Linked DNA regions of Pseudobacteriovorax antillogorgiicola. The protein of the gene in region 1 interacts with the protein of each later gene in a pairwise test. Links are inferred from orthologs where the notes say so. Each region holds a gene or a part of one and is shown in the gene's direction. Other genes may lie near its edges. The genes, in order: dprA and recA.

The links.
Region 2: the proteins of dprA (region 1) and recA interact in binary tests that used the Bacillus subtilis proteins (3 or more experiments, as listed by UniProt). The link is inferred for Pseudobacteriovorax antillogorgiicola from one-to-one orthologs.

What each region holds. Positions count from the first base shown.
Region 1 is NZ_FWZT01000014.1:23,227-38,651, forward strand. Bases 5,816-8,625 are described here. They hold dprA (DNA-processing protein DprA), read left to right. Parts: upstream 5,816-6,671; coding sequence 6,672-7,580; downstream 7,581-8,625. Other genes in these bases: B9N89_RS17720 (LysM peptidoglycan-binding domain-containing protein), read left to right, coding at 5,816-6,618; B9N89_RS17730 (DUF494 family protein), read left to right, coding at 7,715-8,215; B9N89_RS17735 (ATPase, T2SS/T4P/T4SS family), read left to right, coding at 8,310-8,625. Outside these bases: B9N89_RS17685 (acyl-CoA dehydrogenase family protein), read left to right, coding at 1-86; B9N89_RS17690 (hypothetical protein), read left to right, coding at 43-1,053; B9N89_RS17695 (response regulator transcription factor), read right to left, coding at 1,058-1,426; B9N89_RS17700 (hypothetical protein), read right to left, coding at 1,490-2,077; B9N89_RS17705 (O-antigen ligase family protein), read left to right, coding at 2,076-3,416; B9N89_RS17710 (PilZ domain-containing protein), read left to right, coding at 3,457-4,155; B9N89_RS17715 (tetratricopeptide repeat protein), read left to right, coding at 4,171-4,902; more of B9N89_RS17720, read left to right, coding at 4,906-5,815; more of B9N89_RS17735, read left to right, coding at 8,626-9,218; B9N89_RS17740 (DEAD/DEAH box helicase), read right to left, coding at 9,190-10,992; B9N89_RS17745 (hypothetical protein), read left to right, coding at 11,088-11,537; B9N89_RS17750 (tetratricopeptide repeat protein), read left to right, coding at 11,539-12,348; tRNA (adenosine(37)-N6)-threonylcarbamoyltransferase complex transferase subunit TsaD, read left to right, coding at 12,460-13,476; 16S rRNA (adenine(1518)-N(6)/adenine(1519)-N(6))-dimethyltransferase RsmA, read left to right, coding at 13,523-14,344; B9N89_RS17765 (2Fe-2S iron-sulfur cluster-binding protein), read left to right, coding at 14,427-14,738; B9N89_RS17770 (2,3,4,5-tetrahydropyridine-2,6-dicarboxylate N-succinyltransferase), read right to left, coding at 14,895-15,425. UniProt on the Bacillus subtilis protein: Protein that helps load RecA onto ssDNA during transformation. Binds cooperatively to circular ssDNA, is able to bridge different segments of DNA. Favors the loading of RecA onto SsbA- or SsbB-coated ssDNA and formation of RecA-DNA filaments.
Region 2 is NZ_FWZT01000009.1:138,624-154,133, forward strand. The notes cover bases 11,211-14,105. They hold recA (recombinase RecA), read left to right. Parts: upstream 11,211-12,047; coding sequence 12,048-13,163; downstream 13,164-14,105. Other genes in these bases: B9N89_RS13735 (EI24 domain-containing protein), read left to right, coding at 11,211-11,861; B9N89_RS13745 (VWA domain-containing protein), read right to left, coding at 13,206-14,072. In the rest of the region: B9N89_RS13700 (hypothetical protein), read right to left, coding at 1-1,154; B9N89_RS13705 (CBS domain-containing protein), read right to left, coding at 1,191-1,997; B9N89_RS13710 (7TM diverse intracellular signaling domain-containing protein), read right to left, coding at 2,010-3,977; B9N89_RS13715 (molybdopterin oxidoreductase family protein), read right to left, coding at 4,114-6,576; nitrite reductase small subunit NirD, read right to left, coding at 6,573-6,890; nitrite reductase large subunit NirB, read right to left, coding at 6,908-9,316; B9N89_RS13730 (MFS transporter), read left to right, coding at 9,530-10,855; more of B9N89_RS13735, read left to right, coding at 11,079-11,210; B9N89_RS13750 (SAM-dependent methyltransferase), read right to left, coding at 14,210-15,115; B9N89_RS13755 (hypothetical protein), read left to right, coding at 15,322-15,510. UniProt on the Bacillus subtilis protein: Multifunctional protein involved in homologous recombination, DNA repair and competence.

The sequences.
Region 1 (15,425 bases):
ACTATCGTGATGCAGCACTACTACGGATTGGTGAAGGCACTAGTGAGATTCAAAGACTTGTTATTTCGCGATATATTGGCTGCTAGCTTTAAATGGAGCGCATGGATTGCGCTCCTCTATACTTTGCTTGGGTGCAGTCACTTTGGTGTTGGAACCCAGGCAAGCTACGATGATCGTTCGATCTCGGTTCTTACATCAAGTCTTTTCAATCAGCGGCTCTCCCCGCGCTACTCAAAACAGTCTTGGAAAGGTGATTGGCTTTTCCGTCGAGAACGATTGGAGCTGATCGATCGTGACTTGCAGGCCGTGCGGCCGGATTTGCTGGTTTTCCAGGAACTCCTTGCCCGACGAGGGAGCCCATCGGAATCTGATCGTAGTATCCTCTCTTATGGGGCTCTAGATGGCTATCAGTGGGAGATGCAGCTTGCTCGCTTTTATGAAGACACCCAGGAAGAGCAGTTTTTTGCTTTAGCTATGGGCTTACCGTTGCGACCTGGAGATCGATCGAAGTCGTCGGTTTTCAAATTAGGGGTCGATGGTGCTTTTTCTATTAGCCAAATATTCCTTGAGGATGAGCCCATTTGGGTGGTGAATGTTGAGATGCCTCAGGACGCTCAGAAGGTCGACGTCTGGTATGATGTTCTTACCAAAAAGCTGCGCGAGTATGGAGCTAAGGAATCGATCTGCGAAAAGCGGCTGATTGTTGCTGGCTATCTTCCAGGGCGGCTATCGTGGCCATTCTACCAGAGGTTTCTTCGTCAATTTAATCTGAAAGATACCTCCACTGGTTTCTGCGAAGTAGCGACTGACTGTCAAACGGGAACCCCAAGCAATGAAATTTTCCTCAATACCTCGGAAGGAAAGTCAGGAACTCAGGTGGATCGAATTTTAGCTCACGCCGAGTCTGTGGTGTATGCGAGCAGCGCCGAGCTAGATAATGCTGATAAGGTTACAACCCGCGGAGAGGTTTACGGTCTCCATAGTCATTGGCCCACACGGAGATTTGCTTGGAACTCAATTTTGCGGCTTCCAAAATGCGTAGGAATTCTTTGACGTTTTAGCCCAAGTGAGGCTTAAGGGTTGCTATGAGATCATCTGGATCGAGAAACGGCTTGTGCAGTGCGGCCTGCGCGCCTATCGACAGGGCTGTTTGCACTTTGGGGTGCGCATGATCGTGACCCGTGCTGATGAAAATAGGGATGTTGTCATTGTTTTCGCGAACGGTCTTGATGATATTGATCCCGGAAATGTCAGGCATCTCTAGATCAGTAATGATGGCCGAATACTGATTCGTCTGAATCTTGTTGAGCCCTTCCTCGCCGCTGACAACATACTCACACTCGAATTCGTCTTCCAGAAGAGTTGCCAAGATCTCGGCAATATCCCCTTCGTCATCGATAATTAAAAGTGATTTCTTTTCAGTCATTTGAAGCCAGTCCACGCAATCCCAATTGAGCCTTATTATAGCGGAGTCTCTAGTAAATATCGCCTATTTTTTGAGTCTATAGCTAATACCCACGGCAACTTCAAAGCCGTGAAGCTTATTGGTTTTGGTGCCGCGCCAACGATCGATACGTAGGGAATAGACAAATGGGCCTTGGATGTGAGCCAAACGAGCCGCGACCCCCACCCCAATTTCGGTTTCAAAATCAGGCTCCTTGACCAGAGGAAAACGGGATTTTTCATTGGGAGTCATGTAGATAAATTTGGTTCCCAACATCAAGTAGGTGGGGTGATACAGGCGAATGACATAAAGCGAATGATTGGATACCGAAAGGAGCGCAAGCTCCTTATTCAAAGCATCACGATAGTAGCTTTTGAAGCCAAGGCTGATACCCACGTTCCAGTGTCGATTGAGATAGTGATCGTAGCCGAGAAACCAAGTTTTTTTGTAAGGAGAAAATAGCTCCTGCGATCGAGCGATGGGAAAGTTTCCAGCAAGTTCTAAGGTTACATAGTCTTTGTCGAAGGGATTCAGTGGATCTGGTTTGCCAGATTTCCCGAAAAGGTTATGGTGGAACAGAAGCCCCCATAGGAAAAAGCAGAGGTATATTCGATAGGATCGCGAGGTTTTCATGTCCAATTCATCTTTCTCTAGTCATAAGGCCTGTGCGTCTGTGCCTTTGGCCCCCTGGGAAAATATTCTACTAATTCTTGCCGTATTTTCCATGGTATTACCACCTGCTTTTCAAGCAATCTCGACGGGGTTTGTGGCACTCTGGTGGCTATTTAGGCGTGGTTGGCGCCAAATTTTCCCCGAAGGTGAAGGGGTTGAGTCATCCGATCGGGTGCTCCACCTGATTCTAAAAGTGCTCCTCATAGGTCTTTTGGTATCCATCGCCTTTCGCTTGGCGTCGATGGTTGCAGAAATCCACCAGTACGGATGGAGCAATGCAGCGACTATTATTCAGCAGAATCTGAAGCTTATGGGAAAGTACGGCATTTGGGGGAGTTTTTTAGTGCTAGCCTTCCAGTATGCTGTGAGTCGCGGCTGGTCGATCGACGGCATCGTCAAACCTTTGGCGGTGTTACTCTCCCTGCTAGCCATCTACATGATTGCGCAACGCTACACTGGCATTCATTGGGTTCACGGTTTTAGTGGAACCTTGCCGGAGAATCGCTTTGCCTATGGGGTCTATCGAGCCTCGGGCTTTATGGCTCATCCCTTAACACTGGCCTATAACTTGATGCTAGTCATTTCTTTGTGCTTCGGCCTCGCCACTTTCCACCCTCAACGCCACACAGCTCGATACTGGTATCTTTGCGCCCTGATGGGGCTGGTTTGCCTATTTTTGACCAATTCAAGATTTCCGGTAATTCTGACCCTGGCTATGATTGCCATATATTGTGGGATCGGCCTCCGGCGCTCCATGCGGCTCTGGGCCATTGGAGGCTTTATTGTGCTTAGCCTTCTCGCTTCTTGGAGTATCAAAGATCGGTTTGGTGAGATATTCGATGAGCAAAGATCCTTGGAAGACCGCATCCCTCGTTTAGTTTTCTGGGAAGTCCACTGGCAAATGTTCAAGGACCAGCCTGTTTTCGGGGTTGGTTATGTCTTCAAAGACCAGCAGACTGTGGCCTACTACAACAAGCTTGGGTACAATGATCTAAAGAGAAAGTATTCGGCTCACAATATCTATCTGCAAACCTTGGCGGACTCGGGTATTACAGGTCTTCTTTCAATGTTCTCAATGATTTTAGCCCTTGTGATCGTCGCTTGGCAGCTATGGTATCGGTGGCACCTGCCGACACTAGGCATCATTGTCCTCTCCATGCTCCTAGCCGGTATGATGCAGAATATACTAAGGGACAGTGAGTTTCTTTCCGCGCTTTGGATGTCCTTAGCGCTCCTTTTAGTTTTCTTTAGGGAACGTATCTTTGCAGCAGGAAGTCAAATCAAAGATATCCAATCCTGACCGAATCATTCGCATCTTTATGCGAATGTGCGAAGGGGGAATGTATGCCTTAATTCGCACCAAAGCCAATTCGAAGGTAGGGATTCGCTGCAACTTCAATACGGTTGATCCTGGTAGAAGCCCTCCTCAGGTGTTTTTCTCGGGTGTATCAGAATTTGGTCTTTCAAAACTCAGAGTTGGTGAAGTCGTCCGCTTTGAGGTGATTGGAATGCCGTCGAAGGTTATTTTTCAATCGAAAATTAGCGGAATGGGCAGCGGCTCAATCTGTTGCGATCTACCTAAATCTCTGGTGAGCATTGAAAGACGTTCGGCGGCTCGGTCGAGTACGAGACGAAATTTGATGGCTTATATGAAGCTAGGCATCTGGAACCCAGCCCAAAACGAAGCTGGCGCGCCGCCAGTATTTGATCACCATCACGAAATATTTAATTGGATTCCGGTGTTTGACATTAGCATTGGTGGAGTTTGTCTGCGCACGCACTTTCCATCGGTTCTGTCTTCATTGATGGCCGTCGACAGCGATCGCAATGCCCAACTTATCCTGCCTATGAACGAACCACTTATGATACCGTCCACGTTCCGTTGGCAACGACGAATCAAGAATCGCTTTGTAGAGGCTGGTGAGGAACGGTATCAATTAGATTTTCGTATTGGAGTTGAATTTAATCATCTGCGTGATGAGCAGCTGATGAAAATCAAACAATTTATTCGTCAACTCAGTGTGGCTGATGCCATTTAAAGGGAGGTCGCTATCTTGCAAAAGCTAGCAATCATAATCTTCAGTATCATCTGGAGTGCTCCAGGCTGGGCTGGCGATGACCTTGAACTCAAGCTTGCCAAACTTTGGGGTAAGATTGACGAGCTAGAAATTAAAGTTCAGAGGCAGGAAGAAAAAATACGGATTCTCGAACGAGGCTTAATGCTAGGGGTGATCCCGGAAGAACTACTAAAAGGCAAGCTTAACTTTGAATCTGAAACTAGGCCCCCTATTGCGTGGGATGATCACCATGATAGGCAAAGCCATTCGGTAAAACCAGAACCATCGGAGAGGACGGATAGCCCTCCTCAGGCGCAGAAGCTTCTAGACCAAAAGTACACTGAAGCCGACTATAGTCGTATGATAAAGGAAGCGCAGAGCTTGTTTAGTAGTGGCAAGTATGGACAGGCAATTACCATTTATCAAGAGATTGAAAGGAGCTTTCCTGCTCGTAATGGAGAAGGACAAAGCTTCTATTGGATTGGATTGTCTTGGTACTATCTCAAGGAGTATGACCTCGCTGAGGCGAGCCTGCTCAAATTAATAGCTCACCATTCCGATAGTCCTTGGATTCCTAGTGCCCGCTTGTTTCAGGGTAAAATCCTTGTTCAGAGAGGGCTTCCTGAGCAAGCTCTGCAAGCCTTTCGTCGAATCATCGACGCCTACCCTGAAAGTGATACATCTGAGATGGCCCGTCACGAAATCAAGCTGATTCGTGAGAGGATCTGATCCATGGCTAAGCTCATAATCTTCCCTCTATTGCTTCTCATCACCACTCATGAACTCATGGGTCAGAACCAAGAGATCAACGTCGGTGAGCTTGATAACTTGGAGCAAGGGTTTGATGACGATCAACAGTTTCAGAACCAGCAGGAAGGGCAAGATCAGTTTCAGAACCAGCAGCAAGAACAGTTTCAAAATCAAGGGAACGGCTTTGAAAATAATGGTCCCATTAATTTCGGCAATCAGGCTAATTTTGGTGATGGTAACCCTCTGAATTTTGGTGTCGAAAATGGAAGCCAGGGAAATAATCTAAACTTTGGCAATGGCGACGATTTTCCCGATAATTCTCCTGCTCAAGCTGCATCGGAGCAAGGGGCAATGGATGAAGGGTTTAATCAAGAGATGAGCGAACAGAACTTCCTCAATAACAGCTTGAACCAGCCAGCTGATCAAATGAATATGAATACGAACAACACGATGATGAATAATCCTGCGTTGGATATGGAAGATGTGGCCACTTCGGAGTCTCCTATGAATCAAGCGACTCCTTTTCGCTTGCGGGGGCCTCTCATCAAAAAAGTAACGGAACCGAATCTATTCTCAGGGGCGCCTCCTTTGCCAGGAACGATGAGACAAATGGCTGTGGGTGAAGCGCCCGAAGAATATCCGGTGGAGGTTGGTGATACGCTGTTCGATATCTGTGACCAACTCATTGATGAGCCAGGCTACTGGCCAAAACTTTGGGCATTGAACCCGTATATCCGAAACCCGCACTTTATCTATCCCGGAATGAAACTGCGATTTTACCCAGGCGATGAGTCAAATCCTCCGTTTTTGAGGGTTGTCACCGAGGATGATGTGGTGCCGGTCGACCGGGGAGCGATAGTTGAAGATGAGCTTCTAGCTGAAGATGTCACCCCGCTGCTAACAAAGGCTGAAAAGCCCAATAGAACGCCGGTGATCTCGCCAGATGAATTGCGGGAGTTTCCCGAGCTTGACGAAGCCTTCATCCGTGAGGGAGATGTCTTTCGAACAGACCACCAGAAAGTGATTATCCCAGCCTTTGTTTTTGAAGAGGAGCAAAAAGCACTGGCAACCATTCGAGGTGGAACAGCGGGCTCTTTTCTCCTTGATAAGGGGCAAGATATCGTTATTGAAAAGGAAGAAGGTGTCGAAGTAGGAGCGACTTTATCAGTGATTCGTCCCTCAGGAGCAGTGATCAATCCAGCTACCGAGGAGAGGGTGGGGTATCGCTATGAATTTGTAGGTCATATCAGAGTGTTTCGCCAGTTCCCTGATGATGAGGATCTCTATGGAGCTAAAGTTGTCTTTAATCGCACAGGAATTAGGCCCATGGATCTTGTGGTGCCATTCCTATCGGTGAAACGCAAGGTTCCCTACGACTTACAATCAAGGGAAGCAGGAGACCACTTAGTTGTTGGCTTCGACTTCCCCTACTCCTTTTTGGGAGGGCGTGGTTCATTTATCTTTCTAGAACAGAAAAACGGAAAACTTGAAGTCGGTGATACGATCAAGCTTTTTCAGGACGTAAGGAAGGCGTCATTGGGAAGTGAGGCTAAGAATCTTCCATTGTTTCAGAAGTTTGTTGCCGAAGCGCATATAGTCGACAATCGTGGCACCGCAGCGACAGCTTTTGTGATACGAGACATGTTCGAAGTGCGTCTTGGTGATAGCACCAAAAGTCAGGTCCTAGAGCAATAAGTCTCTCGTGACGATAAAACTGCTTTGATATTCAAGCAACCAGGAGGTTGCTGATGAATATTCTTGATACAACCCTTTGTCACATTGTTTCACAGCTCACATATAAATGGATTCCGATCGGTGATGAATGGGAATCGACGTCAACGGATGTGCTTCACACAATACCCTGGTTGGAGTGGAGGCGTTATATTCGTTGTGAGCAGAATCGAGGGACCCCATGGGGACAGGTTCTTCATAAGCACCTTGACGGTGCATATGATGTCGTATTGAAAGAACTAGAAATCCTCATGACTTCCATAAAACAAGGGTATCACTATTTATCCATATGCGATCCGCGCTATCCCTACTTATTACGTCAAATTAAAGATGCCCCTTTTGGGCTCAGCTATCGAGGAAATCTTGATGCGTTGCATAACCCATGTCTCGCTATTGTTGGCTCACGGAAAGCGGCAGTCGATGCTGTTCGTGAGGCGCAGGATTTGGCAATGCGCCTTGCCTACGAAGGAGCCACGATTGTGAGTGGTGGCGCCATCGGTTGTGATACCGCAGCCCATCTTGGAGCCCTTTGTTCTGGTGTAAGACCGAGTCCCACGATTGCCGTGATGGCTGGTTCCATCGATAAGCTTTACCCCCGTTGCAATGATGTCCTGTTCCATAGAATATTGGAGTATGGCGGAATGATTATCAGCGAGCGTTTAACAGGGACGCAGCCAAGACCGATGGACTTCCCCATTCGGAATCGCATCATTTCGGGCATAGCCAATAGGGTATTGTTGATGCAGGCAGCGAATCGATCTGGAGCGATGTCTACTGCAAATCTAGCATTAGCCCAAGGACGAGATGTCATGGTGTATGAACCCAGACGCACAGACGTGCGTTTTACAGGTAATCAGGCGTTGATGGAGCAAGGCGCACCTTGGTTCTCTTCGGCAGATGATTATTTTCAATTGAAATGGGAGTGATAATCAAACCTTGATTATTTTATTTTGCTTTCCGTAGGACAAAGCTTTAGTCTTATTAAGAGAGTATTTCCAACTAGGCACATATCGCCCAATGTCTTTGAGTCTAAGCTCGAAGTTCCTTGGAGGAGATCCAGATGAAGAAGGCTGCTGGTAGCCATCCCCATTGGTGGGCTGTTGTAAAATCCATGGCTGATTTGGTCGCCTCTGGCTATGACGAGCTTGAACTTACTGAGCACTATGTAAAGGATGAACTCATTGGCAAAGGCTTTGACGAATCTCAGATCAACTTAGCGGTTACATGGGTTGAGAAAGCTGTTAATTCTGGAACGGTGAACGAATGCTTAGCCATGTTGCAAAAGCAGTCTGAAGGTGTTCGAGTGATCAACCCTTTGGAGAAGGTTTGTTTTTCTTCCTCGATCTGGTCGCGGCTTGAGATTTGTCGCCAGAAGGGCTTGATTTCTGATGAAGCCGTAGAACGGATTTTAGAAGGAGCGAGGGTCATCGACACAAGAGACTGGGAAGATGATGAAGTTTCTAATCTTCTCGCTGAAATGCTATTCACCTTCAATCCGAACAATACAGAAACAGAATATTTGGAAATGCTGCAACGATGTGTCCCACAATTCTATTGTTAACAACGAAATATTTGACTTTAAAAGTCTTTATCACAGCCTGACAGTAGGATGTCCTTAGGAAAGCTTCCCTTACGCAAATCTAAAAGGGAGCTTGATGCGAACTATCCAAACATTGATTGATCGTATGATCGATGAGTCTTGGCAAGAACTTTTGGTCAATGGCACAACATCCATGACCTTGATTGCCCAGGATCAGAAAGCGACATGCACGGCATCGCCGTTCTCAGACGCGTATGATATGAGTCGTTTGATCCAAGATTTTGCGAGAAGTCACAAGGTGCGTGTTGATCCTATGCGACCCGCCGGCGGCGGCATCATTGACATCGATGGCGATTGCTCGGTTCGCTGGCACGTGATGATGCCTCCGGTGGCATCAACAGGCCCTCAATTAAGCCTTCGGCAATTAAGCTGGAGTCACATCAGTTTATCTAGCTTCCATCACCTGCCTGAGAATCAAAAAATGCTTGAGGAACTAAGGCACAGAGGGTGTGTTTTTTTCTCTGGTCCGACTGGCTCTGGCAAAACAACTCTCATGACAAAGCTCATTGACAATAGTTTTTCTGAGGAACGATTATTTATTCTGGAAACATTGCCAGAGATTCCCCTTTTATCAGACCGCTGGGTGCGGTTGGTGGAGCAGTTGCCTAATATGGAAGGGCAGGGTGCGTTTAGCCTGACAGACCTTCTTCGTGAGTCTCTCAGGATGAGGCCTGATCGCTTTGTGCTGGGCGAAATCCGTGGGCAGGAGGCCCTAGCTCTATTTCAGATGCTGATGGCATCTCATGAGGGGGTCTGGGCTACCATTCATGCTTCCGGCCCCGACATGCTAGTGCCGCGTCTTTCGCAATTGAGTGGGGTCCATGAAGCCGAATGGCAACAGCTTTTTGAAGGACTGAAGCCTTGCTATGTGCAAATGCAAAGAAAAAAGCCCCGCGTGGCGGGGCTTTTTCAATTTGAAAATGGAACGTTTCATCCTATTTTTTTCGACCAAAAACCAGCTTGAGGAACTTTTTGACCACACCACCCAATGACTGGTTTTGCTTGGCTGCTACTTGTGGCTCTCTGGTTTTTTCTTTCACCCTTTGGCGATTACGTTGTTGGTTGCCCTTCTTACCATCCTTTCGGTTGTCGTGGCGATCCTGAGGCCGCTTGCGCCCCTTATTCCCTTGGTGGGTCGATTTTTTCTTACGGGTATCTTGCTCATCCGAGCGGCCTTTGCCGCGGCTATGTTTCTTACGGCTACGATCTTGGCCGTCTCTGCCTTTAGCAGAGCTAGCGCCTTTGCGATTGTCTGGCTTTCCGCCACGCTTGTTGCCGCCCTTGCGGTCCTTGTTGCGATCACCGGAGCCAGCTTTTGTGACTGAGGTAGTGCCTTTGAATTCAGGGTCTTTATATGGATTCAAAGCCTTGTCTTCAATGGCGAGGTGCTCCTCATCAGCCATAGTGACTTTTATGTCTATCTGGGAGCCTAAGTACTCCCGTATGGCTTCCAAGTTGTGGCCATAGTCTTCGCAGATGAGAGAGTAGGCGGAACCCTGAGCGCCAGCACGTGCCGTACGTCCGATACGGTGAACATAGTTGGCAGCCTCTCCTGGGAGGTCGAAGTTATAAACGTGGGTTATGTCCGAGATGTGTAGCCCTCGACTTGCTACATCAGTGGCAATGAGTGCCTTGACCTTGCCCTCTTTAATTCGCTCGATCAGATTGATACGCTTACGCTGAGGTAAGTCCCCTGTAATCAAATCTGCTTCAATGCCGTTGTTGACAAGTTTGTAGTGAACCCATTCGGCAACCAGTTTTGTATTGGTGAAAATGATCGAGCACTTGGGTTGGTGCTCCCGAATCAGCCCAAGTAATACTTGCAATTTTTCCGTGGATTCGCAAACGATCGCCTTTTGATCAATGCGTTCTGGAGTCATGACTTCAGGGTTGACGGAAATGTATTTTGGATCTTCTAAATACTCAAAGGCCAGCTCTTTCACCTGGTCATTGGTGGTCGCTGAGAATAGGAGCTTTTGGGTTTCTTCACCGAGGTGGCGTAAAAAGAACTCCACATCTTCGATAAAGCCCATATCAAACATGCGATCAGCTTCATCGCAGACAAACTGAAGACAGTGCTGCAAAGACAGGATCTTCTTCTGGCGATAGTCTTTCAGTCGGCCTGGTGTGGCAACGATGACGTCTACACCATCCTTGATGGCTTTGGCTTGCTTATCGTAGTCGACCCCACCATAGACGGCCATAGACCTAATATTGGTAGCTTTGAAAAGCTCTTCCGCATCGGAGTGGATCTGTACTGCGAGTTCCCTTGTGGGAACCAGAATAATAGCTAAGGGATCACGACTTTTGATTTCGCCCTTTTTAAGCTTGCTGATCTCATTGGCAATGGAAATCAAAAAGACTCCGGTTTTGCCTGTTCCGGTTTGGGCAAAGCCAGCTACATCGCGACCGGGGATCGTGTACGGCAAGCATTTGCTCTGCACTGGTGTAGGGGCTGTCCAGCCCATCTGGCGAATGGCGTCGAGAACCGTTGGCTCTAAGTTTAGGGTCTCAAAACTGCCTACCTCTTCCGTGCCCTCGTCAGAAACAAGCTCGGCTGACTCATCCTCGAAATCGGGATCATCATCCTTGTCGGCAAGATCTTTATCGGCAAGATCTTCATTGTCGAGTTGGGTTTGCTTAAGGTTTTCGTCGGTTGCTGTTACAGTTTCTTGGGTGGTTTCGTCATCTGAAGCGATGCTTAAGCCGGTGTCGTTATTTTCTTGGTTTTTATTCATATACTTCTTTTACTCAATTCGAACATTTTTGAAGCCCGAAGCGCTTAATCTTTGCGAAATCGATCCGATAAAACTGACAAAAAGTCAGGTGTGCCATGATAGACAACGAAGACCAAAATCCTAGTGACGCAATCGATTCCGAGGAATCGGAGTCTCCGCAGCTTGATCAAAAGACTACGGATGATAACCCAGAATCGGCTTCTCTCCAAGGAGAAGAAGCTATAGCCAGCCGATCTGAGCCCACTGAGACTGCCAGTCCTGATGAAGATGATAACAAAGATGACGGTAGAGTCCACGACAATGACGAAAATTTGGCAATCGATGAACCTGCTGACCTACGGGATGTCTTGTCCGAATTGGCGCAGTTTAGTCATGCGACCGAGGACTACCTTCGTTGGAAAGAAGAGTTGAAGCTATTGACCATGGATGCAGTCTTGAATCTTCCTTACTACGAGCTATGGCGTGCTGAAGCCAACGATTGGTTTAGACGATCAGTTATACTAAGATCTCGAAGACGAAAATTGGAGAAGAAGAAAGGAGCCTAGTTTGTTCGGTTACAAAGCGCAGTTGTTGGTTGTGGTTTTCGCTCTTGTTGGGTGCGTAACTCCTCAAGAGGAAAGACAAATCAAAGAGGATATCGCTCGGCTCCAAGCTCAGTTGGTGCAGATGCAGAACGACTTTCAAGACTCAGATTCCAGCCTTAAGTCGAGCACCAATAAGCGTGCTGCCAGCACCAACTCGCGACTTGAGCGGATGACCATTGATATTCAGAAGCTTAAAGGTGAGGTTGATGCTCTAAGAGTGGGGGTGATTACAGGACAGTTACCAGGTCAAACCGACGATGAAGGCCCCTCCATGGCAACCAAACTCTTGGCGGTGATCGAGCGTCTTGAGGCTCTTGAGGAGCAACAAAAGAAGATCATGACGGCGATCGAGAAGGCAGGTAGCCCTTCTAAAAAAGTAGAGTCGAAACGTTCGAGCAAGGTGGCCACCAATATCAAAGGCTTGCGTCGGGCATTTAAGGAAAAACGCTACCGACACGTGAAAGAGGATGCCCCCGCTGTGATTAAAAAGCTCAAGAAAGGCACCAAGCTCCGCAAAGAGGCCCAGTTTTTATTCGCGGAAAGTCTTTACAAACTCGGCGATATTAAATCAGCGGCTCTCGAATTTGACGAGTACCTCAAGTCAGATCCGGACAACAAGGTTGCCCATGCTAATTTGCGCCTGGGAGACTGTTTTCGTCACCTCGGAGACTCAGCTACGGCCAAGATTTACTATGACGAATTAGTGAGTCGGTATAGCAGTAGCGAAGAGGCTCGCATTGCGAAGCAGCGACTTGAAAAGCTTAGTATTTGAGTCGAAGCTTTCTGTGTTATCCGACAAGCTATCCTTCCAGCTTGATAAAGCTTGATCCATCTCCTATAAGTACTGTGTAGTTTTGTAGCGTCAATTATACGTGAATCGAACATGCTAGTACTAGGAATTGAGTCAAGCTGCGATGAGACCGCAGCGGCAGTTGTTGAAGATGGTCGCAAGGTTTTATCCTCGCAAGTCTTTTCCCAAATAGAGACCCATAAGGTCTTCGGCGGTGTGGTGCCAGAGATTGCAGCGCGGGAGCATCTGAAGGTTATTCAACCGATGGTGCAAGCTGCCTTGGATGAGGCTTCGTGCACCTTGGAAGATATCGATGCCATCGCAGTGACCCAAGGCCCAGGCTTAGTTGGAGCCCTTTTAGTCGGCATAACCTACGCCAAGGGTCTGGCATTAGGAACAGGAAAGCCACTGATTCCGGTGAATCACGTTCATGCCCATATTCACGGCGCTCTCTTGGGCCTCGATGCTCCATTGGAGTCGCTATTTCCAGGCTTAGCGCTGGTGGTATCCGGCGGGCATACCAACATCTACTATATGGCAAACCCAACAGACTTTGAGCTTCTAGCGCAGACCATCGACGATGCCTGTGGTGAAAGTTTTGATAAAGTCGCCAAGCTTTTTGGTCTTGGATATCCTGGTGGGCCAAGGATCGAAGCCCTCGCAAAACAAGGAAATCCAAACCACTTTCAAATGCCGAGGATGGTCGAAGAGAAGAAACGCTTGCTGTTTAGCTATTCTGGATTGAAGACACATATGGTAAACTTACGTCACAGGAACAAGGGAGTTTTTACCGATGAAGAAACTGCCGACCTGTGTGCTGCGTTTCAGGAAGAAGCTTTAGGGCAGCTTGTTCGCAAGCTGGAATCAGCCCTTGCTTTGAAGCCAGCATCATCCATTCTGGTCGCTGGCGGCGTAGCAGCTAATCAGCGGTTCCGGGCTATGGTGGATGAAGCCATCAATGTTCCGGTTTATTTTCCGCACCTGCGGTATTGCTCTGACAATGCAGCTATGATCGCAGCTCTGGGATACCATCAATTTAACACTCAAACCCATCCTCAGTCAGTCTTCAGTGACTACGATTGGGATGCATTTTCCCGCTACCATCGGTAGTGGCAGGCGCGGTTGATGAACTTCTGAAAACGAGGAAAAATGGGCTATGGGTCGGCGACAGCATTCGGGGCTGGTACAGAAAAAATCGTTAGGACAGGTGTTTCTCAACACCGATTGGCCGGTGCAGAAGGTCGTGGATCGCTTGCAAGAGTGGGGGGTGCGACGCACCATCGAGATTGGACCAGGACCAGGTATTCTTACGCGAGCGCTTCTTGAAGCGGGCTTTGACGTAACAGCCGTTGAACGTGATGATCGCTTCGTCGAACGTCTAGCGGACTACAAGCGTGCCCGGGGTGATAACCTCAAAGGCAAACTCGAAATCGTTGGCGAAGATGTTTTGAAATTCGACTTGGAGGCTTGGGTGGGCTCGTCCCACGAGCCCGCAGCGGTCTGCGGAAATATTCCGTACAATATCTCATCGCCAATTCTCATGTGGGCCTTACCCCATTTGCCTCAGCTGAAAGGCATCAATTTTCTCACTCAGCTAGAGTTTGCCGCTCGCCTAGCAGGTCAGGTAGGGACCAAGGCTTATGGTAGTTTAAGCGTGTTTGCTCAGTTGCGAGCTAAGGTTACCATGGACTGCAAGGTTGATCGCAGTTGCTTCACGCCGGTTCCGAAAGTCGATAGTGCTCTTGTTTCTCTCAAGCCCAAATCTATTGGGATCAGTGATGAGCTACTCAAGCAGGTTGAAACCCTCACGAGGGGCGCATTCACCCAGCGTCGTAAAATTCTAAAAAATGCGATCAGTCAGTTTCTAAGTGAAGAAGATTTGATCAAAAACTGCCCAATCGATTTAAATCGTCGCCCCGACTCTTTACGTCCGGAAGAGTATGTGCAAATCGCAAAGTACATTTTCGACAATCGCTGATACATCCCGTTGAGGAAGGGGTTTTCCCCTTTCGATCTGGATTCGGTACACTATTATAGCGGACTGAATTCAGGAGGTGTTCATGCCAAGGGTAATATTCAAGCCAAGTGGCAATGTTTCTGAGGTGCCCGAAAATACAAAAATACTGGTTGCTGCCAATCGCATCAAGCAAGATATTGAATTCGGCTGCGCTTCATGTCGCTGTGGTACTTGTGGGGTTCGTATTCGCGGCTCCTTAAGCCCAATGAAAGCCAATGAAAAAGATCTACTGGAAAAGATGCATCTTTCCCTTGATGGTACGATTCGCTTGGCTTGCCAGGCGCGGGTATTGGATTCTGATGTGGAAGTTGATCTTGATTTTCAGAGAGAGTACAGCCCAGACCAAGGCTCCTGAGGGACTCGAAAAACTCTTCGTGTGCTGCGTTATGCCTCGCTTGTGAAATCCTCACGCACCTTTGTGCGCTGCGTTTTCATAATCGAGCCATGCCTTGCCCCCGAAGTTTTTTCGAGCCCCTCAAACCTGAGAATCTTCGTGTGCTGCGTTATGCCTCTATACGGAAAGGGCGAATTCCCTTAGCACATCGTTTAGTGATGTTTTGAGGTCTGTGGACGGCTTCCGATCGCCAATGATGTAGGCACAGGATGTGTAGATCTTACCACCTGGAACCTCTTTTTCCTTTGTCCCTGGAACTACTACAGACCGTGCTGGAATACGGCCTTTGCTCTCTTTGATCTCGCCACCACGGATGTCGATGATTGGAGTCGATGAGGTGATCGTGACATTGGCAGCGAGAACCGCCTCATTGCCGATTTCAACACCTTCTACTACGATCGCTCGTGAGCCGATAAATGCACCGTCACCAATGATGACTGGTTTTGCTCCGGCTGGCTCTAAAACACCACCAATGCCGACGCCCCCTGATAGGTGAACATTTGCCCCGATCTGGGCACATGATCCAACTGTTGCCCAAGTATCAACCATTGACCCTTTGCCAATATAGGCTCCAATATTTACGTAAGAAGGCATCAACACTACACCCTCTTCCATAAATGTGCCGTACCGTGCAGTAGCTGGTGGCAC
Region 2 (15,510 bases), on another replicon or contig:
GGCCACGGTGCGGGGTACCGTGTGGGGTCAAACGTAAGAGCATCACCAATACGAATAGCCTTCTGCCCTGTTCTTACAAATACAATAGCACCCTCATGAATAGGATATCCCAGGGTAGAGCGCAGGCCCTTGCGAGGTCCGAAGAAGCCAACCACGTGGCCTTTTACACGTTTATCACCACTTTCGATATAGACTCGATCATTGACCTTTAGGCCCCAAGCTCGGCCCTTATCCAAGTAGGCCCAGGCTCCATAGATGGATGCCACTCTTGGGCTAGATTCTGGGTCTAGTGCCTGCGCTTCTAAGGCTAGCTGAGCTATGAGTTTCTCAGCAGTGACGAGTTCTTGTAGGGGGCGTTTTATATTCCAGGTAACAGCTTCTCCAATCCAGTTTCCGAATACGCTCTCAGAGATTTCCCCATAGGCTTGCCAGCGATCGTCGAGCTTACGCCAGTCCAGATGAATCGTTCGGTTGGCTCGGCTTAGTCTTTGCTGGGGCATCATAATCTTTTTGATGAAGCTAGTGTTCTCCGTCCCGACGAATTGCTGGATAGGGTGCTGTGCAAAAAGTTTCTGGGAAAATGCTACGTTTAAGCAGTGGTCTGCACCTAGGTTACTATCGTTGCTACTCCTCTTGAGCGCCAACTTCAGTTTTAGGGGGGATTTACGGGGTGATCGCTGCAATTCAGGCCACTTATTAATAGCATTATTGATCTGGTTTTTGGTCACGTCTTGGTCGCGATCCAGTAAGCCCTGAATAGGGAAGGTGCTTTGTGCGGAGTAGTTTACAAGCCCAGTGCGTATAGGCCCAGACTGAAGGAAAGTATAGGCTTGATCATCAATGCGACACAGAATCGGCTGCAAAAAAAAGTCAGTGTTTGCCTGATCTCTTGCTTTTCCCTGGACAAAGAGTCGAGCATGGTGCTTCTGGTTGATGGTTAGCTTCAAGCCCTCAACCTCATCAAGCGGCACTCCTTGGTTCAGATATCGATCTCGAATGGCTTGCCAAGATTCCTCTAAAGCGTCTTTCATCCAGAACTGTCGATCGGCATCAATACCAATGACCTTCCAAGGCATGAGATATCCCGTTCCAGCTTGCTGGCCGAAAGCCAGGCTGGTAGAAAGGAATATCAATATGGCGATCGATACAAGCATAGCTCTGTATCGGCCAACGAGTATATAATTTGACAGTCATCCCGCTTGAGAAAGGTGAAGTTTTTTATTCTCTTCGAGAAGAAACTCCAAGTAACTCAGTTCCAAGGGCTTGATCATAATGTGATGAAGGGGGTTTTTAAGGCGCTTCTTAAACTCTCCAGCAACAGTGAGTCGTTGGGTTAGAAATATCACATGGCTCCCGGTACTTATCGCTTTTGTAAGAAGTATAGGGCCTTGGTCTCCATAGTCGTCATCAAGGTCGAAGAGAAGAAGGCTCTTATGATTATGGGCTTTTTGGATCAGCTCCTCGTAGCTACCCTCCATGTCGATAGAGTAGTCCATTGATTCAAACACCTTGCGGTACTTCGCTCGACTGATTTTATTCGACATGACAATGGTCAGGCGATATCGCTTTTCGTGGCTTTGGCTACCATCTTTGGACTTTTCTTGATTATGGACCCAGATCCTAAACATATCTGTTGACGTCAACATACCCACCAAATTAGCGGTCTGAGGCTCCTGACCAGAAAGGACTGGAAAGTGACGGATTCCAAGCTTCTGATGGAGTTTAGCGATATCCTGTTCTAGGTGCTCAACCCGAACAAAACTTACAGGCCGTGTCATCACCGTAATCACTTTAGCCTTGAGCTTGTCTGCCTTGGAGATGAGGGTAAACTTTCTCACAATGTCACGTTCTGTGACAATTCCCACGATTTCATCATGGTCATTGACGACAAGAACACTCGATACCTGATCGTCGATCATACGATTGACTAGGTCTTCCATAGCATCTGACTGATGCGCAATAATCACGGAAGGGCTTATGATAGAAGATGCTTCCACGGCCTTTCATCCTTATGCTGCTGGTTTCTTACGATCATCAACATCGATCGGAAACTTGATTGTCGTCAAAGTATAGAAGTTATTCTGGATAAATCTCATAGTACCTCCATAAGATCGAATCACTTGGTGAGCGATACCGATGCTGACACTCGTTTCATGGTCATTGGGGATATTGGTTTTATCAGGGCCGAGGGCCTCAATATTCTCAAATAACTGGGGCCTTGTATCCTTATCGCTATCGGTGCAACTGTCTTTAACAGTGATGATAATGTCGTTTTTAGATCGTGTGACCGCCATCTCGATCCATTTTTCATCGAGATCGGATACCGAGTTGATCGCGGAGACGAACACTTCACTGATAATGTCGGCTAGGTGGAGAGGGTTACCTGGAATGCTGATGCCATCGGGGAACTTGGTTTGCAGCTCGATCTCATGTTGAACACAAAGGCCGTGGTGAAGGTCGATGATCGATTGAAGGAAGTCTTTGATGCTAACTTGCTTGCCACTCTGAGTGATAGGGTTTAGGTAGGTGATGGTAAGGGCTTTAATGATTTTCTCGATCTTGTCAACGGCTCGCTCAATTTGTCCTGTGCGCCTAACAATCATTTCTTCGCTCATGGTGCTGGGGCGAGACAAAATAGTCGCTCCGGTGCGAATAATCATCAGCGGAGTATTCACCTCATGGGCCAAGGCATCAGCGATCCTGCCCAGGGCTGCGAACTTCTCCTGCTCGATCACATAGGCTTGATTTTCTTTATAGCGTTTATTGGCCATCTTAAGTTGTTTCGTTCGATTCTCAATTTTCTTCTCTAGGCTTTCATTAAGCCTTGTAAGCTCCTTCTGAAGACTATCAATTTTATTGGCCAGAACCATAGCCAAACAAATTAGCTCGAAGCTGATGCTAAGTTTATAGGCGTGATCCATCAGGAGGCTTTCAGGGAGTTGACCCAGGTTGGTGAGAAGTTTAAGACACACTAAAACAGTGGCTGCACTCCAAGCAATGATCATATACTTCGCTGGTTTGAAGTCGCGAGCATAGGAGACAATGGCGGTAATAAGACATAGGGTTGTGGTTAAGGTGATATAGGGAATAATGAAGGACGTTGTTAGGTTATGAAGGTTAGGGAGCCATCCTACCACAAGAAAAACAAGGGAGCCTCGTGCAAAATACTGAAGTGTTCGATCTAGTGCAGGGGCTTGAAAGCGGAGTGGCAGCATTTCACGGACACATGCAATACGGAGATAGACGACGAGGGCGACGACTGGAGTTAGATATTTGAGCCAACCGTCCTCCCGTGGCCAGATCCAGTCCGCATTGCCGTCATTGATGGTCGTGGCAACACAGCTGATAACGACGAAGGCAACATAAATAAGATAAGGTGCATCACGAGTTGAGAGGTATAGGTAGAGATTATAGATTGATAGACCGATTGCAAGTCCGAAAAATAGCAGAAAGATGATCTGAGATTGAATCTCTTCAGTCATACGCTCAGTGCTAGTTAAGAAGTTGTAGTGCATCGTGAGCGGAACCGAGCTGTCGATTCGTAGATAGATCTCATGTGGCCCGTTGCGATCAGTATCAAGCTGAAAATTGGGCCAGTTACGGTACGGATAGTAGCGCTCTGTATCACGGAAGCCGTAGTATCGATCTTGAAGGATAAGCTTCTTGTCGTGGTACTGCCAGAAGTCGATACTGGTGATTTCCAAATTGTCGATTTGCCAAAATAGGGGCTGCTTACAGTCTCGCAAGCGAACGTTGAACTTGATCCATAGGGGAGTTGTACGTGGAGAAAATGTCCTCTTTTCAAATACCGGCACGAAGCCATTGGAGTCCTGATTCAGCTCAGAAGGGTGGGGCGCAGAATCAAGTTGATACTTTATATTGGTTATATTGATGCAGGAAGCGTCGTAAGCTAACGCCTGCGTTGCAGAAAGTATTGATAATATCATTAGCAGGAACTTCGCCATGACAAACTGCATCTTTCTTATCTAGTTCTTCTGTACTTCTATTCGGCACCTTGGTTTCAAAATTTAGGTAAGATTGCTGGATTACGATTTCTAATTGGAGTAATTTCAGGGGCCAGGTGCAATGACCTAAGCTGAATCCTCAAAACAGTTAGTTTGAGGAAAGGTCAAGAAGTGCTAGGCGGTCTTGTGAATTTAGGGGGTTTTTTTTAAAATAATAAGATAGTTTACTGGGCTTGATATTAAAGGGTGCTCCTTGGGATAGGTAAATCACGTGCTCCAGCTTTTGCTTATTCATAAACGCATAGCGGAAGTGCCTGTGCTGCTCATCTTGAAGTTGAATCCGATCGTAGGATGATTGCTCAGGAAAATGACGATCCAGAAAGCATTGGCTACTCTCCTTTCTTGAGTCGGCGAATCGGTAGTAGACATGATCGAACATGGGGATTTCTATGAGGTAGTCGAAGTGATTCTTGGCCAAGGGAAGGGCAGAGCGACTCGCTAGAATACCTAATCTAGTCCCTTCGTACATTTCAACAGAGACTCCTGTAAGTTTGTAGTCCGGCTGCCCTGAATAAGGATCAATTCGACGAAGTGTCATACGATTGGCCAAGACCGACCGTCCACCCTTTTCAGACCAGTGAAAGGGAATAAATATGGTGTGTCTATGGATATGCTCGTTGAGGAGATAGGGAGCAATAAATTCACCACCCCCATGATAGACTCTCAGCATACCTGTATCGACGGTTTGATCCTGCAAGAGGCTTTCAAGGTCGGCTGGATGAATTTCGATCATTGGCTCTGGATCGATGCGATTCAAACTGGGAACGCGACAGGTCCGGGTCATGGTATGCCAGTGTCCTTTCACCCTCCCTGTAATCATTGTCCATGTTGCGCCTTGCTCCTGTGGAAAGGTAGAGGCCTGATGGTATTGAACTGGGCTCATTTGAGCCTTTCCAGTCGAAGTATCGAAGATGCCATCATCAAATACCCGTGCTTGGGATAAGCCGTCGGCCGACACAGGCCAATGGCGGGGTTTGAATTCCTCATACTCTTGTTTTGTCATGTTTGCGAAAGCCGAGATGTTGAATCGTCTTTGCCCATGATTGCGGAAGCCAGAAAGCCTTGCATGCTCTTTGAATATTTCAAAAGGATGATTATACTGAAAGTGCTTGCTAAAGCCCAAGTGATGAGCTACCTGTGTGATCATCCACCAGTCAGGCATAGCCATGCCTGGGTAGGAAGCGAATGCTCTTTGGCGACTGATTCGGCGCTCGGAATTGCTTACCATTCCATCTTTTTCACCCCATGTGCACGCAGGCAATTTGATGCTGGCATGTTTTACAGTCATAGAGGATAGAAAAGGTTCGGATACAATAACATGGGGGCAGCGACGAAGAGCCTCACGAATATAGTCCGAATCAGGAAGGCTTACCATTGGATTGGTTGCCATAATCCAAACTGCCTTGATCTTTCCTGCGTGCATCGCTTCAAAAAGTTCTATGGCCTTTAAACCTGGTTTGCGGCTTATGTGTGGTGACTGCCAGAACTCTTGAACGGTCTTTAGGTTGTCTTGGGTATAATCCATATGAGCTGCCAGTTGATTGGCGAGTCCCCCAACTTCGCGACCGCCCATGGCATTGTTTTGCCCAGTTAATGAAAATGGACTTGCACCAGGCTTTCCTACCCGCCCGGTAGCCAGGTGGCAATTAAGTAGGGATAGAACTTTTTCTGTGCCGCAGGATGATTGATTAAGACCCTGAGAAAAGAAGCTTAGGGTACGGTGATGCTGGAGGAACTGTTTGTAAAATTCAGCGAGAGGGCGTTCATTGACTTCACATATTGCAGCTACCTTGGGGATAGAATAGGAGGAAGCAGCCGCTATGGCTTCATGAGCTCCGGCTACATGTTGGTTTATGTAGGCATTATCGATGCCACCGTATTGAGCTATAAAGTTCAGGAGACCTTGGAAGAGGGCGACATCCGTTCCTGGTTTGAGGGAAATATGGAGATTGGCGTGAAGGCTTGTTGCATTTTTCCTTGGGTCGATGACGAGAACTCTTGCCCCTTGAGCCTGCCGGTCTCGAACCCGATCGAATAATACTGGATGACAATGAGCCATATTAGAGCCGACGATCACAAATAAGTCGGCTAGATCGATATCTTGGTAGCAAGCAGGAACTGTGTCGCTACCAAAGGCCCGCTTGTGAGCCGCTACTGTTGAAGCCATACAAAGCCGGGAGTTGGTATCAATGTTTCCTGATCCCAAGAAACCTTTCATCAGTTTGTTGGCAACGTAGTAGTCTTCTGTGAGCATCTGACCTGATACATAAAACCCTAGGGCTTCTGGGCCAAAATTGGAGCATGTTTCACGTAGCACCGTTGCAACTTCCGTGAGTGCTTGTGACCAAGTGCTTGTTTGACCATTGACACTAGGAAAAAGTAACCTGCCCTTGTGTTGCATTGTTTGACCTAAAGTTCCACCTTTCTGGCAGATAGCACCAAGGTTTGATGGGTGACTAGGATCGCCAGAGACAAGGTAGTGACCGCGCTCATAGTTTACTGTTAGGCCACAGCCTACACCACAGTAGGCGCAACTAGTTTGGGTGCTCATATCTCAACTCTAACATAGATATCGTTATGCTCTATTTTTATTGGGAAGCATTTTACTTGCCCCTCATCCGGAAATTCAGCATGGCCGTTTTTGAGGTCGAAGACCCAGTTATGAAGGGGGCAGGTTACTTTTGTTCCATGAACGATGCCGTCGGCAAGAGGGCCCTTGCGGTGAGGGCAACTATTCTCAATAGCAAAAAGCTGATCATCGATGGTCCGAACAAGAGCGATCGAATAGGCTCCACATAGGAAGCCACGCCCGCCCTGACGAGGTATATCGTCAAGGCTTGCCACTTTTAAATATTTCATTGTCATAGTTAGACTCCCTCGACTTATGCTTGCAAACTAGGATGTGGGGATTTGCTGAGTTCTGCCCACGGATCGCTTTGGCTTCGAGCTTGAGATCGTTGAAAGCGATCGTATAGGGTCGAGCGGTTGGCCGCTTGATGGACTAGCTCATCCTTAACCCAATCCAAGCCGACTCGTTCGATCCAGGGGGCTGTGCGCTCTAAGTAGCGAGCGTTTTCCCGATAAAGTTGCAAGAATGCGCCCGTATATTCCATAACTTCATCACTGGTTTCTACTTTGCAAAGAAAATCACAGGCGCGAACCTTAGTGCCGCCATTACCACCAATATAGATTTCCCAACCAGATTCTACAGCCACAACTCCAAAGTCTTTGATGGTAGCTTCGGCACAATTGCGCTTGCAGCCACTAACTGCCATCTTGAATTTATGAGGTGTCCAAGACCCCCACGTGGCTCTTTCAATTTCGACTCCCATAGATGTCGAGTCTTGAGTTCCAAAGCGACACCACTCAGAACCTACACAAGTTTTCACAGTTCGAACTGCTTTGCCATAGGCATGTCCAGATACCATGCCCGCTTGATTGAGTTTCTGCCATACCTTTGGTAAGTCTTCGCGCTTTACGCCGAGAAGATCAATTCTTTGGCCACCAGTGACTTTTACCGTTGGAATGTTAAATTCGTCGACCGTATCGGCCAAGGCTCGCAACTCATCAGCGCTTGTCATGCCTCCAAACATCCTAGGAATAACAGAGAATGTGCCATCCTTCTGGATATTGGCATGGAGTCGCTCATTTACAAAGCGGGATTGAGGATCGTCTTGATATCCTTCTGGGTTGGCAGCCAAGAGATAGTAATTCACGGCCGGGCGGCACTTATGACAACCATCACGATTGATCCACGACATGCGTTGGAAAGCCTCCGTCACCGATTCCATCTTGTGATTAAATATGTAGGCTCGAATGCGATCATGATCCCATGGAGTACAAGGACAGATTCCCGTTTCCTCGTTCGCTTCTAATAAGTGATCTCCGTTTAGCGATTGCATGATTCCAGAAACCAACCCTTCACAGCTGCCACATCCTGTTGCTGCTTTTGTTACGGCTTTCACCGATCCTAATGACGACAGACCCTTTTCTTGTATAGCACATACGATGGCACCCTTACTCACACCATTGCAGCCACAGACCTCCTCGTCGTCGGCCATCGCACTGATATCCATGCTTGTCTCTACATGAGAGCCGGGGCCAATGACAAGATGGTTTCGCATGGTTTCAATCGAATCTTGGCTTACTAATAGAGACTGATACCAGTGACTGTGATCAGTATTACCGTATAGAAGGACACCTTTGAGTTTGTGGTCATGAATCAGAATCTTGCGATAGATACCAGCTGTTTCATCAACAAGAATCAGTTCTTCATCTCCAGAATCTGCATTTGGAGAGCCTGATACATACAGGTCTACTCCAGATACCTTAAGCCGTGTCGGGTAAGATTGCATTTCGTAAGGATGCGCGGGCTCATCGCCTTGACTTAGATTTTTAGCTAAGGTATCAGCCATGTCGTAAAGCGGAGCTACAAGACCAAAGGTTTGCCCATCGAATTCCACGCATTCCCCCAATGCATAGACGTTGGGAACTTGAGTTTCCATGAATTCGTTGACAAGAATCCCTCGGTTACATGGAATATCTGATCGTCTTGCGAGGTCAACTCTGGGTTTTATGCCGATCGCCATTACGATCTTGTCGGCTGCAATAAATTGATCGTCCTTAGTTTTAATACCTATAATTCGATCGTTTTGAATGACGATTTCGCGGCTACATGTGCTGGTATGAAATTCGATTCCTTTTTGGCTCAACTGAGAAAGAAGAAGCTGCGATGCTTTGGAGTCGAGTTGCTTCTCCATAAGATGATCAAGAAGATGAATAACCTTAACTTTGATGCCACGAGTATGTAAACCATAGGCAGCTTCGAGACCAAGCAAGCCTCCACCGATGACAGCTACAGTTTTATTCTGATCTATAGCCATCAGCGAAGTGATATCATCCATGTCACGAAAAACTAGGACATCAGGGTGATTTGATCCAGGGATAGGAATGCGAAAGGCTGTTGATCCAGTCGCAATAATAGCATCGTCGTATTCGTAGCTACGCTGACTTTGATCTATAAGGACCTTGTTTTGCCAATCGATCGTCTCGATAGAGCAACGACTTCGATATTCGATGTTATTCTTTAAAAACCACTCTTGGCTGTGGGTTTGAATATCTTCTAAGCACTTCTCACCCGCTAGAACCGAAGAAAGAAGAATGCGGTTGTATGGTAGGTGGGTTTCCTTGCCAAAGATAGTTATGGAGTGGTGTTGTCCTTGCTTGCATAGCTTTTCCGCTAGCTTAACTCCAGCCATACCACTACCTATAATACAGATTTTTTTGCTCATGGATCGACTCTCTCGTTGTTTTCCTTAAACTCGCTTGGAAACATGCTGCAACGCAAGGACTCTCTTGTGAGTTGTCCATTCATTAAGGTGTCTTTCCCGTACAAGCCTTACATAATGGTTCACTTCGAAAACGTGTATTTAGGAAGCGAAATGGTTCGAGGCATGCATACTGTGCATTGATCACCTCAAAAGTCTCTTTTTCGGGAGTTTATTATGGAACAGCACAAAGCAGGTCGCTTAAACCTCACAGACTTTAAGTCGGTCCCCATGAGAACCTTTCACATTACATGGCTTTCATTCTTTATGTGTTTCTTTGCTTGGTTTGGAATTGCGCCTCTTATGGCAGTTGTGAGAGATGAGTTTAGCCTGACGAAATCACAAATCGGTACGATTATCGTAGCGAGTGTCTCAGCAACCGTGATTATGCGTTTGCTTCTGGGGTATGTTTGCGATCGTATTGGCCCTAGAAAAACCTATACCTATTTGTTGGCTTTTGGTTCTATTCCTGTTTTTGGCATAGCCTTCTCAAATTCATATGAAACTTTTTTGATCGCACGATTGCTCATCGGTTGTATTGGTGCCTCGTTTGTTCTAACTCAGTATCATACCAGCGTGATGTTTACCTCCCGGGTTGTCGGAACTGCAAACGCAACATCAGCAGGCTGGGGTAATTTAGGGGGTGGAGTTACGCAAATGGTGATGCCTCTAGTGTTTACTGGCTTTTTGGGATTAGGATTTGCGGCATCAATGAGCTGGCGACTATCTATGGTCGTAACGGCCTTTGGACTTTTGCTTTGTGCCTTTCTCTATTTTCGCTATACCCAGGATTTTCCTCAAGGCAATTGGGATGAGCTTAAAGATGAACGAAAGAAGGATCTCGCGCAGCATATCGATGGCGAAAGCAATCTCAAAGAACTTCTTAAAGACTATAGAATTTGGCTTCTATTCGTTATCTATGGTGCCTGCTTTGGTATGGAGCTTACCATTAATAACGTCGCTGCCCTCTATTATATCGATCGATTTGGGCTGGATCTGAAATCAGCTGGATTGATGGCTGGATTGTTTGGTCTGATGAATATTTTTGCGCGCAGCTTAGGAGGAGTTTGGGCTGACCGCTTTGGAGTTCAATCAGGGCTGAAGGGAAGGGTGCGCTTTCTCGCCCTGATATTGTTTTTAGAAGGGGCAGCGCTACTTCTATTCTCAAGTATGGATATCCTTTGGACTGCGGTTTTCTCAATGATCATTTTCAGTCTTTGTGTGCAAATGGCTGAAGGAGCGACCTATGCTGTGGTGCCCTTTATCAATCGTAAGCATCTTGGAGTGGTGTCTGGCATCGTAGGGGCTGGTGGCAATATGGGAGCCGTCGTGTTTGGCTTTCTATTTCGCAGCGAAAGTCTGAGCTATGGGGATGCTTTTGGGGTGCTAGGAATATTCGTTATGGCTGTGTCATTTGCTGTACCATTGATACGCTTCTCTCCTGAGAAAGAAAATTTTGAGAAGGAAGTCATGGCGCGGGCTATGGCTGTCAAGTCACCTTAGGGTACTTCTTAGGTCCGCTTTGCTTTTTTCTTTTCTGCGAACCTTGCTATTGCGACTCCGAGTGATACATGAGATTCCTGATCTCTCGTCACTCTGAGCTTGTCTTGTGAAACGAAACCTGTAATAAATATCTTTACCATATCGGTGTATGGTGTTTTGAGAAAAAGTCTCTAGCATTATGTGGATCATCTATGGAAAAATGAATTCCGCCGATTCATAGTGAATGCCACGTCAGGCGAGCACTTTCGGTTGTGGTGCCTATGTCAACAGTTGCGATGAAAGTGAAATAATGGCAAATCCCGTTGCTCAGTTATCAAAAGGTCTCAAAACGTATTGGTTGGGAATGTCTTGGCTAAGGCAGAACCCTAAGTATCTCATGATGTTGCTGATCCCCTCCTTCATTGGCATCCTGTCTGTGGTTCTAATGTTCAGCAGCTTTTGGGAGCACCGGGACGTTATTTATGACTGGGTCTTGTTCGAGCCAGGAGAAAGCTTTCTATGGGTGATTGCTTTTAACGTTGCGCGCTTTTTCGCCTCGGTGATTATTTTCATACTAACACTCGTTAGTGGCTTGCTTGTTTCTAACATCATCTCAGCGCCTATCTACGAGGTGGTTTCTGCTGCAGTGGAGCGGGACAAAACAGGAAAAGTGGTTGAGATTTCTCTCTGGGAATCTATAAAGTTGATACCAGAGGAACTGAAGAAGATTGTCGCAATTCTCGGAGTATCCATAGTTCTGATGCTCCTTCCTATTGTTAATTTTGTCGCTGTTTTTCTGACAGCTTTCCTTATTGGCTGGGATTTCTACGACTACCCACTTGCGAGGCGTGGCCAAAGTTTCCGGCAGCGTCGTGAGGCGGCGCTGAAAGATTTTTGGTCGATCATGGGTCTAGGTCTTTGGTTGACGATCCCCGGTTTGCAGATATTCCTATATCCTTTCGCAGTGGTTGGGGGCACTTTGCTCAATCTGGAGCGGCTAGAAAAGATAGAGGCACCGGTGTCTTAGCCTGCTCGGCTGGTAGAGCATTGGTTTAGGAAAAGAATTTTGGTTTGAAGTCTATCTAAAGCTCTAGAGCTTGGCGAAGGTCTATCAGAGCTGAAGATAGTGAGCGGCAAAGAAAACTTTTTATCGATACATAACGCAGAGGTTGGGCTTTTCGGCAGCCTCTAAGGGATTCGAAAAAACTTACTTATGAGGTCTAAGGCCATGGTAATGGAAAATGTTAAAGAGCGTGTCCAGGCGATTGATGCAGCGGTTAGCTCTATTGAGAAGCAGTTTGGTAAAGGTGCTATCATGCGCCTTGGAACGGCTGATGGGGCAGCATCGAAGGTGGAAGCTATTTCTACCGGAGCTTTGTCCTTAGATATGGCTCTTGGCGTGGGCGGCTTGCCTAAGGGGCGGATTGTCGAGATCTACGGTCCAGAGTCAAGTGGTAAAACGACGCTAACCTTGCATGCTGTTGCTGAAGCTCAAAAGGCTGGCGGCGTTGCCGCGTTTGTGGATGCTGAGCATGCTCTCGACACATCCTACGCTAAGAAGATCGGTGTCAACCTTGAGGAGCTTTTGGTATCCCAGCCGGATACTGGTGAGCAAGCTCTTGAGATTGTGGATATGCTAGTCCGAAGTGACGCTGTTAACCTGATCGTTGTCGACTCCGTTGCAGCGCTGACGCCTAAGGCTGAAATCGAAGGGGAGATGGGGGATCACCATGTTGGTCTGCAAGCGCGGTTGATGTCGCAGGCCTTGCGGAAGCTGACAGCTTCGATCGCACGCTCTCATTGTACAGTCATTTTCATCAACCAGATTCGGATGAAGATTGGAGTGATGTTCGGTAGCCCTGAAACGACCACGGGTGGCAACGCGTTGAAGTTCTACTCATCGGTTCGTATGGATATCCGACGAATCGCAGCCATCAAGCAGAGTGATGAGGTTGTTGGAAACCGAGTACGTGTGAAGGTGGTCAAGAATAAGGTGGCAGCGCCTTTCCGTGAAGCTGAGTTTGACGTGATGTTTGGCGAGGGAATCTCGCAAACTGGCGACGTTCTTGATCTTGGAGTGAGCAAGGATGTTGTTAATAAGACGGGGGCATGGTTCTCCTACAAGGATCAGCGATTGGGTCAAGGACGCGAGAAGGCCAAGGAGTTCTTGGCACAGAACCCAGATGTGTTTAAGAGCATCGAATTGGAAGTGAAGGATAAGTTTGGCCTCCTAGATGATAAGAAGGCGGCTGACGGTAAGCCAGTTCAAGTGCCAGGTGCTTCGGTAGAAGCGCCTGCAACGGGAACAAAAGGACGCCGGAAGAAGTAGAAAAAAGCCCTCTGTTTTCGGAGGGCTTTCTTGCTTAGATAGTTATTTGCTTGGCAGACAAGGAACTGTTTCAAGAATGATGTCTTGAAAGATCTTAGCCTCCAGCTCTGCAACAGACGAAATTTCAATGATCTCCCGGCTCGAAATGTCCTGAGGGAGGCTCATCAAGTCATCCACGTAAAGATTGAGATTATCGTAATTCTCAGTGGTCCACTGAGAATAGTTTTTCTGAATCACACCCTGGTGAATATCCCGTCTTTGCTCCATGTTCAGCCCACTTTGGTTGACACGGATGGTGATGATAGGAGCATCCAAACTTTCAGCTTTCTCACGAACCTCCTTTGGGCTTTTGTCTGTTGGTTCGCCGTCAGTCACCAACACAAGAATGTTTTTGCGACCGTTGGCAGATGTTTCTTCGCTGACAAATTTTTCACCCCAGAGAATGGCATTCAAATACGGAGTATCGCCTTTTGGTGAGCGCGTAAATGAAAGCCGCTGTTCTAACATTGAGCGATTTTCAGGGAATGACTCGACGCTAATATAACTCTCAGCAGGCATGTCTTCAAAGCTTTGATTCCGATTGTCTGGGGTAAAGCGAGCGATGGCTATAGAGCTGATGGCTTCGTCACGGTCACTAGACACGAAGGCTTCGGTGAGTGCATCGAAAGCCGAAAGAATTGCTCGTTCGCGATTGGTGGGGCCACAATTAGCGGAGTCTCCGCTAGGGCAGTCGGTGTCGATCATTGACCTTGAATTATCGACAAGAAACAGGAAATTCGCTCCTGTGTAAACCTCTCCAGACTCACAAACTTCAGCGTTGTTTTTCTCAACACCTTTAAACTCCGCATTCTGACAAGAGAGGTTTAGAGATCCTAGCAATAGGGTTAATGGCAGCAACTTCAACAACATAGTACAACTCCTCAAGACAAGCCTTATGGCTGAGTCATAATAGCGTACTTTGTGGATAGTTTCAAGTGGATTTTGTAAACTCGCTAAAAACTTTCCACTAATTGTTGCTCTCTAGTTACTATAACTAATAAAATCGGTTATTTAGTTCCTTGCTTAGCTATGATGACCGCAAGGGAAATCAGGCGACGCTCGTAAAGCCATTGGAGAACCCAGGCGCTGATCCGGTACTTAAACCAATGGTCGGGTTTGCTCCAGCTAGCGAATTCTGTGTGGTGGTGTGCAACGAATTGAGAAAAGGGACTAAAGACTTGCTCAGATATATCCTCCCATTCGAGGAGCTCTAAGTGGTGATCAGAGAGCTGTTTCTCATAGGTGGAGCGATCCACTAGGTTTTCCAAAGGGATTTTTGATGCTGCTGCCATCAACCGAACCATGCCCTTTTCTATGAAAGATACTTGGCTAAGGTTTACGGTGAGGTCGACGAGGCCAATACCGCCCTCCGGGTTAAGAGTCTTGTGACAGAAGCTGAAAAAAGTTTCGCGGGACTGAAAGTGGTAGGCACAGTCTAAGGCCAGAATCTTATCGACTCTTGTATCGGTGGGGACTTGCTGAAAACTGCCCTGAAAGATATTGACTCGCTCTAAGGCGCGGGTTCTTCTTCGAGCCAGAGCATTCTGAGATTCGGAAATGTTAAACCCCTGAACCTCCCTGACTTGAAAATGTTCGATCCAAAGGCAAAGTTGATCACCATTGCCAAAACCAATGTCGATCACCTTATCATGTGAGTTTAATTTACACCTCTCTCCAAGTAGCACAGCCATGGCCTTAGCAGCTTGGGGGTAGCTTCTGGTATTAGACCAATAGCCCAGGTTCGCCCAAGATGAGTTTTGCTCGATATTGAGCAATTGTTCTTGCTGATCGAAAAACTCACTCTTACCAAACAGTGACAAAGTCACGGAACGCAGACAAAACATAAAAAAAGAATCTGAAAGAATCCAAAACAGGCAGAAACCAAAAAGGCTTCCTAGAGCGAAGTTCATCATCAAAGGCCTTCATAGAGTACAGGATAGTAGGAAAAAACTCAAAGTTAGCTAAGTCTAAAATAAAGCACAAATTGAGGTCCATTCAAGGGGTTTAAGACCTGTTTTGGGAGACTGGTTAAATATTGGTAAATTGGGTTTGGCTGGCTGACCAATTTAATAATGGGTTAGACTTTTTTCAAATAGTTCAGAATAAGGAAGGAAGAAAGATGCTCACTCATTATCTAGGAGCCATGGCTGCATTGTTTTTAATTGCAGGCAGCGCACACGCAACGATTCTACCACCCAACACCCTACACCTGGAGGATACGGTTCTCCAATCAAATGTTACGGAGGAGCAGTTCAACGAGGCTATTGACAAGGCTGAAGCTTACTACAAACCCCTGATCCAAGATGCA